One region of the uncultured Caballeronia sp. genome, then DNA from elsewhere that is predicted to be linked to it. Evidence: predicted binding sites of a transcription regulator. Region 1 holds the regulator's gene; the other holds the start of a gene.
The links. The regulator LexA, encoded in region 1, represses DNA repair genes until DNA is damaged. The targets are predictions, from matches to a motif close to ACTGTATNNNNATACAGT.

Region 1 (3,871 bases):
TGCCCTTTGCTGCCACGAGCAGCGCGGAGAACCACCATGGCAAGCTACCGAAAAATCCTGCTGTGCTACGACGGCTCCCGCGAAGGACGCAAGGCGTTACGCGACGGCGCAAATCTCGCGCTCGAGCTGAAAGCCGAAACCCATCTGCTGGCCGTTGTCGATATGCGTTCGAGCATCGCGCAAAGCGCGGGCCTCCTCACCGACATGGCCTGCGGGCGCTTTGAAGACGCGGCCCGCGACATCCTGCACGAAGGCGTGGATTGGCTGACCGAGCGTGGTGTACATGCCGAGGGTCATTTTGCGTTCGGGCATCCTATCGATGAGATTGCCGGGCTTGCGCAAAGTCTTCAGGTGGATCTGGTCGTGGTGGGACACCGTTGCCGCACCGGGCTGGCGCGGTGGTGGATGGGCGCGGGGAACACGCCGCTGATGGACCGCGTGTCGTGCAGCATTCTGGTGGCCGTGTCGCCGACCGGATCGACGGCCGAGCAGGAAGATGCCGCCCACGCCGCAGTCCCCGTCAAGGCCGAAGTGAGTGTGTGAGGATGCAGGGCGTCAAGGTACCTGAAGCCCGGTTCATCCGTTCAACTCGATGCCGACCAGCTTCCACGAGAACAGGCCGTATCGTTTGAGAATGGCCGAATAGCGCGCGTCACCGGCGCCGTGCCGGTAGTTCACCGTGAACGTGTCGAAGCTTCTATAACCCGCCGTTGTTTGTGGCGGCTGCTTGGGCGCCGGTTGCGCCGGCGCGCTCGTGACAGGCGGAGATTGCTGTGCGCTGGGTGCCGTGCCAGGTGTGGCGGAATCGGGCGAGGGCGGAGCCGGCGGTTTCTCGCCGGGATCGCCTCGCGGCGGTATGCCGTTCAGGATTGCCGCCACGCCATCCGGCGTTGCGTACGAATCCACGAGTGGACCGATCAGCGCGGCGCCAATCATTGCGCCCAGCAACGCCAGCGGATTGCCGCTTTTACGTACATCGATCTTCCGGGTAAGCAGTTGCCCGACTTGTTCCTTCAGACTCTCTCGCAGCAGCGGAAAATCCACGTACGCGTTCACCGTCTCGGCATCGCGCGTATCGGCGGCGCGTTTCATGCGGTCCAGCGCAATATAAGGTGATGCGTAAAGTAGTCCGAGCGCTGCGACGGCCGCAATTACGATCAGTGCGGTCAGAACGGATTTGCTGATGCGAGACATACGTCAGGGTGCCTTCGTGAGTTCGAGGTGATTGACGACGACCAACTGACAACCAATCTCAATTGACCGCGCCGTCACGAAATCTATCCCTCAAACTCGAACAATCACGAGGATTACCTGAAGTTCACGCAAGAAGACCGCCTTCGACACCCGCGCGTTCTTCGTCGATATAACGGTCGATCATGCGCGAAACCGCTTCAATGTTGCCCACCATGATCACGCGCGATTCGCCTCGATAAACCCGCACCGGCGCACGGCGCTCGGCTTGCGCATGAACCGACGCGCTGAGCGACACCCGTGCAAACGCAGGTTGCCGCGAAGGCAGCACAGGCGGTTCGTCGAACATGTCCGGCGTGTTTGTGTCCTTCCGTATCTTGCAGGAGATCAGCGCGCGCAGATGACGAAAGCGGCCGAACTCGCGGAATTGCCTGAATGAAAGCGGCGACCGTGCTGCGGGCGCGAAAGAAGCTGACGCAGCCGACGAAGCAGATAAAAACGAGGCAGAAAACAGGCGGGCAAATCGTTCCATGATGTTTCTCCGTGAACAATAGGGTGCGCGCCGGTTCATCGCGGATGCGATGTCCGTCACGCTTTATAAGGCCGGAAATTCAACCGCGGCGCGGCTGGTAGCGGGAGCGCCCGCCGCCGCAGAGCGGATCAGAAAGCAGCAATCAAAAGACGAGAATCAGAGCGTGACCATCAAGCCGGCCGCGCTCGAAGCACATCACAATTCGCCGGATCGGATCAGTCCGACAGCGATACCTTCAAGTGCGAATTCGTCGCTACCCGAAGCCACGAAGATGTTTTCGTAATCGGGATTCTCGGCGATCAGTTCGACGCCGTCCGGGCGACGCTTCCAGCGTTTCACCGTCACGTCGTCACCGAGCCGCGCGACGACGATCTGGCCGTCTTTTGCCTCGTTCTTCTTCTGCACTGCGAGCAGGTCACCGTCGAAGATGCCGGCGTCGCGCATGGAAAGCCCGCGAACCTTCAACAGGTAGTCGGGCTTGCTCGAGAACAGTGCCGGGTCACAAGCGAAGTGCTGCGAGATATGTTCCTGCGCAAGGATCGGGCTGCCTGCAGCCACGCGCCCAACCAGCGGCAGGGACAATTGCATGATGCTCGCGTGCGGCAATGTGAACTGATGCGGTCCGTCATCAGGACCTGGCTGGTTCAGCAACCGGATGCCGCGTGAGGAACCCGCCGCCAGCTCGATCACGCCTTTACGGGCCAGCGCACGGAGATGCTCTTCGGCGGAATTGGCCGAACTGAAACCGAGTTCTGCCGCGATCTCGGCGCGCGTGGGCGGAAATCCCGTGCGCTCGATTGCGCGCTGGATCAGTTCGAAAACCTCTTGCTGCCGCGCAGTCAGTTTGCTTGTCTTGGTCACGTGCTTTAGCCCCTTGTCTGGTCCGCCACCCACTGTATGGATGAACAGATGCCTGTAGTTTTATACAGTATTCGCCGCTTTTCAAGCTTTACTTTAAGTTCGGCGTCGTCCAGACCACACAGAGGGCGGAAACAGGCTGCTCCAACACCCGTTTAGCGGTCGCAACGCCGCTGCCAGCCTTCATTAGCACTTTTTGATCTAAAAACATGAAGAACAATTATTTTTAATAATGAAAGGCCGTCGATAGACTCAGCCCATCGAATACCATAAGACGGAGAACGGGGAATGTTGAGTCGTAGATCGGGGTGGGGCGTGCGTGCCAGGAAACTGCTCGCAACGGCGGTTATCGGGGCTGCGTCGGGAATCGGGATGATCGCGCAAGCGCACGCCGATACGTCGTTTCTCAACGTGTCGTACGACCCGACGCGCGAGTTGTATCAGGACTTCAACCAGGCTTTTGGCAAGAAATGGAAGGCCGAGACCGGCGAGACGGTCACGTTCAAGCAGTCGCACGGTGGGTCGGGCGGTCAGGCGCGCTCGGTTCTGGATGGCTTGCAGGCTGACGTGGTAACGCTGGCGCTGGCTTATGACATCGATGCATTGTCGGCCAAGGGTCTGGTCGCGCAGGACTGGCAGAAGCGTTTGCCGGACAACGCGTCGCCTTATACATCGACTATCGTGTTCCTCGTTCGTAAGGGCAACCCCAAGCAGGTCAAGGACTGGCCGGATCTGCTGAAGCCGGGTGTATCGATTGTGACGCCGAATCCGAAGACTTCCGGCGGCGCGCGCTGGAACTACCTCGCGGCATGGGCATACGCCGAACATTTGCCAGGTGGCAATGCGACGACCGCCAAGGATTTCGTGACCAAGCTCTATAAGAACGCCGGCGTGCTCGACTCAGGCGCGCGTGGCGCCACCACGAGCTTCGTGCAACGCGGTCAGGGCGACGTGCTGATCGCCTGGGAAAACGAGGCGTTCCTGTCGCTGAAGGAATTCGGCGCGGACAAATTCGAGATCGTGGTGCCCTCGGTGAGCATTCTGGCTGAGCCGCCGGTGGCCGTCGTCGACAAGGTCGTCGACCGTCATGGCACACGCAAGCTGGCCGAGGCTTACCTCAAGTACTTGTATAGCGAGGAAGGGCAGGAGATTGCGGCGCGCAATTTTTATCGTCCGCGTTCGACAACGGTTCCGGCCGCGCTCACCAAGCAGTTCCCGAAGATCAAGCTGTACACCATCGATGATTCGTTCGGCGGCTGGACCAAGGCGCAAAAGACGCATTTCGCCGAT
Region 2 (3,871 bases), on a different contig from region 1:
GCTTTGGAACACCATGCCGATGCCGCGCTTGCCCGGTTCGACGTGCGTCACATCGCGTCCGTCTATTTCGATGCGCCCGGCGCTGGGCGCGACCAGCCCCGAAATCATCTGGAGCAGCGTGGTCTTGCCCGACCCGGAAGGACCGAGCAGCGTCAGGAATTCGCCGGCCTGCACGGTCATGCTGGTCGGCTCCAGCGCGACGGTATCGCCGTAACGCTTGGTCAGCCCGATCGCTTCCAGTTTTGCGCTCATCGTTGCACCTTTACGAAATGATCCACGAATTGAAGCGTTCAGTGACCTTCTGGCGATTCTCCTGCCACCACTGCGGACTTGGCAGCTTCATGTCGCGGATGTTGTCCGGCGCAGTCGGTAACAAGGGAACGCGCTGCGGCGGGATGGTTTCGAACGATTTGCGGTTGGTGGGTCCGTAAGCAAGTGTCTGCGTGAGGAGCGCCTGACGCTTTGCGTCCGCGCAGAAGCGCACGAACTGCTTCGCCATCTCGGCGCGCGGCGTGCCTTTGGGAATACCCCATCCTTCGATGGAATAAAGGCCCTGATTCCAGACGATCCTGACCGGCGCACCGCCGTCGATCGCGGACTGCGCGCGGCCGTTCCATAGTGAAATCATGTCGACGTCGCCACTCTGGATTGCCTGCATGGACTGCGCACCCGAAGTCCACCAGATCGCAATATGCGGTTTGATCTTGTCGAGACTCTTGAATGCGCGGTCGACGTCGAGCGGATAGAGCTTGTCGAGCGGCACGCCGTCGGCGAGCAACGCTTGCTCCAGCGTGTCGAGCGGACTGCGCCGCAGGCAGCGGCGGCCCGGAAAACGCTTGACGTCCCAGAAGTCTGTCCACGATTTCGGGCCGTTCGCCTGGAATTTGTCGGTGCGGTACGCGAGCACCGTGGAATACACGTCCACGCCCAGCCAGTTGGGCGTGATCGCTTCGGGCATCACATCCGGGAAGTCCGACGGCTTGAGGCCGATCGGCTCCATCAGGCCCTTCGCTTCGAGGTATGGAATGTCGGCGGAGAGCGTGAGTGTGGTCACGTCCCACACATAGTTTTTCGTCTTTACCATCGCTTCGAACTGCGCGACCGGCTGCGACTCGCGTGCGACGCTTACCACCTTGATGCCCGTCGCTTTTTCGAACGGATCGTAGAACGCCTGACGATACGCGAGCGTATAAGGGCCGCCCGGGTCCGACACGACAATCTGCTTGTCATCCGCGCGGACCAGCACCGGCATTGCACCCGCGAGCGCAAGTGCGCCTGCACCCTGCAACAGCCGGCGCCGCTTTTCGTTGAAGTGTTGCGTCATTGCCATGGTCTCCCGCTCGATGGTTCAGTAGATGAAACGCGACCGGCTCACTTCGCGCGCTTGCGGAAGAACTCTTCCATCATGCGAGCGGGTTCGCCCGAATCGTAGGCTTCGCGCTGAATGCGAGCGCCCGCTTCTATGCAGTCCTGAAAACCCGGCTCGGTCATTTCGCGGAATCGCTGTTTATCCAGACGCATTGCAACCGGCGGTTTGTTGCCCAGGTCGGTCGCGATCTCGAGCGCTTTTTCCAGTACTTTTTCTTCGGCCACGATGTGGTGAATCAGGCCGATCTGCTTGCATTCATCGGCGTCCATCAGGCGGCCCGTGAGCGTCAGTTCGATCGTGCGCGACATGCCGAGCATGGAGTTCATGATCCACGGACCGGTCGTGCTCGCGATACCCGCGTTGATTTCCGGCTGGCCCATGCGCACGCCCGGATGACCGACGCGGATGTCGCCAAGCAGCGCCACCTGGAACGCCGAGCCCGCTGCCGTGCCGTTCAGCGCCATCACCAGCGGCTTCTTGAGGCCGCGCAGCGCAGCGTAGTAACGCTGCCATTCCTTGACCCAGGCGACCGCACGTTCGCCGTCGAAGTCATGGGCCTCCGAGAGATCCTGCCCGGCGGAAAAGGCGCGGTTGCCTGCGCCCGTCATGATGATCGCCGTGACATTGTCGTCAGCGTCGAAGCGTTCCAGTGCGTCGATGATCGCGTTGCGCATCGGCGTGGTCCACGCATTGAGTTTTTCCGGACGATTGAGCGTGATGATCGCTACACGTTCATGGCGGGATACCAAAATGTCTTCAGTCATTTTTTATCGCATCGCAATAGTTGTTGGGTGACATTCAATATACGTTGAGCAAAAACAGAGCGCAAGCAGGAGTTTTCACCTGTCTGCCGGCGTGACACACGCGCTTAAGAACTGTCCTATTGATTTCCCGGGTGGAGAATTCCTGCGCTAGAATTACTGTATATTTGTACAGTACTCAGCAAGAGGTCCCCCGTGAACTCCGCCTTCGGCAATCCAGAGAAACTCCCGCAGTCCAGCAAGGCGTCGTGCCGTCTCGACGCCCTGATCGACTCGACCACGCATCCCGGTTTTGGGGGAATCGCCTTGTGGCGCGGGTCGCAGCTTGCCCGCTCGCACGGACAGACGGTCGACACGGGCTATGCCGTGCTTTCCGCTGAATTGCCCGGCGGCGGCTGGCCGCTGGGCACGCTGATCGAGTTGCTGGTGCAGCAGCCGGGCGTGGGCGAAGTCAGGCTGCTGCGCCCGGCGCTCGCCGCCGTGAGCAAACGCCCGATCGCGCTCGTGCAGCCGCCCCATATTCCGAACTCGCTTGCGTTCGCCTACCTGGGCGTGCCGCTCGACAAACTGCTCCGGTTGCGTGCGGCAAAAATGGCCGATGCCCTCTGGTCAGCCGAGCAAATTCTCAAGGCCGGCAGTTGCGGCGCACTCGTTTTCTGGCAGCAACATATGCGCACCGAGTCGCTGCGGCGTCTGCACCTGGCCGCGCAGTCGTCCGAAACACTGTTCATGGTGGTGCGCCCGCTTGCGTGCGCGCCGGATTCGTCGCCGGCTACGTTGCGGCTGGCGGTGCGTCCGGCGGGCAGCGGCATTGTTGTCGATGTCATCAAGCGCAAAGGCCCGATCCGCACCGAAAGACTGTCCGTCACCCTGCAACCTTCTCCCATTTTGTTGAGCCCCCATGCCCGTGTACGTCGGCATCCATCTACCGCGGTTGTCGCTGGAAGTGTTCCGTCCACGCTGGTCGCGTAGGCCTGAACACGGCTGCGTCGTCCTCGACCACGACAAGGTCCTGATCGCGGACCCGGGTGCTCGCGAGGCTGGCGTGTGCCTCGGCATGAAGCGCGGCGGCGTGCTCACGTTGGCGCCCGACACGCTGATGTTCGAGCGCGACCTGGTCAAGGAACAGGACGTGATGCGCGAGGCCGCTTTTTCGTTGATGAAGTTCTCGCCCATGGTCGCGTTGTGCGACGAGGAAACCATCGTTGTGGATGTGACGGCGAGCTTGCGGCTGTTTGGCGGTATCGTGAAGTTGTGCCAGCAGATGCGGGATATCGTCGATGCAATCGGTCTCAGTGCGCGCGTGAGTACATCGCCGACGGGTCAGGGCGCCTGGCTGCTTGCCAAAAGCGCGGGCCGTGCCCACATCAGGCGGCGCGTGCTGAAAATGGCGTCGCTCGAACGTAAGCTCGGCGCGCTGCCGTTTCAATCCGTACAGGAAGTGCGCGCGTTCGCCGACTGGTTTTCGGGGCTCGGCTGCAAGACGCTGAACGACATCCGGCGCCTGCCGCGCGCCGGCCTGAAAAAACGCTGCGGCGTCGCGCTGCTCGACTCACTGGATCGCGCTTACGGCATCGCGCCCGAGTTGTACGAGTGGCTGGCCGTGCCGCCGGCGTTCAGTGCGCGTATCGAGTTGCCGGATCGCATCGAAAATGCGGAAGCCATGCTGTTTTCCGCGCGCCGGCTGATCGTGCAAATGTGCGGCTGGCTGAGCACGCAGCAACTCGCGCTCACGCACGCC

Region 2: imuA (translesion DNA synthesis-associated protein ImuA) is a predicted target of LexA. The motif match lies at 2,289-2,306, and genes of this name have one in related genera.

What each region holds. Positions count from the first base shown of each region.
Region 1 covers NZ_CAXTGZ010000128.1:9,654-13,524, forward strand. The annotation lists gene ACFFAR_RS11330 (universal stress protein) at 37-543, shown strand; gene ACFFAR_RS11335 (DUF2939 domain-containing protein) at 577-1,194, opposite strand; gene ACFFAR_RS11340 (hypothetical protein) at 1,319-1,723, opposite strand; gene lexA (transcriptional repressor LexA) at 1,919-2,584, opposite strand; partial or broken gene ACFFAR_RS11350 (sulfate ABC transporter substrate-binding protein) at 2,870-3,871, shown strand, end outside.
Region 2 covers NZ_CAXTGZ010000072.1:12,383-16,253, forward strand. The annotation lists gene ACFFAR_RS07315 (ABC transporter ATP-binding protein) at 1-252, opposite strand, end outside; gene ACFFAR_RS07320 (ABC transporter substrate-binding protein) at 263-1,324, opposite strand; gene ACFFAR_RS07325 (enoyl-CoA hydratase/isomerase family protein) at 1,372-2,133, opposite strand; gene imuA (translesion DNA synthesis-associated protein ImuA) at 2,395-3,102, shown strand; partial or broken gene ACFFAR_RS07335 (DNA polymerase Y family protein) at 3,032-3,871, shown strand, end outside.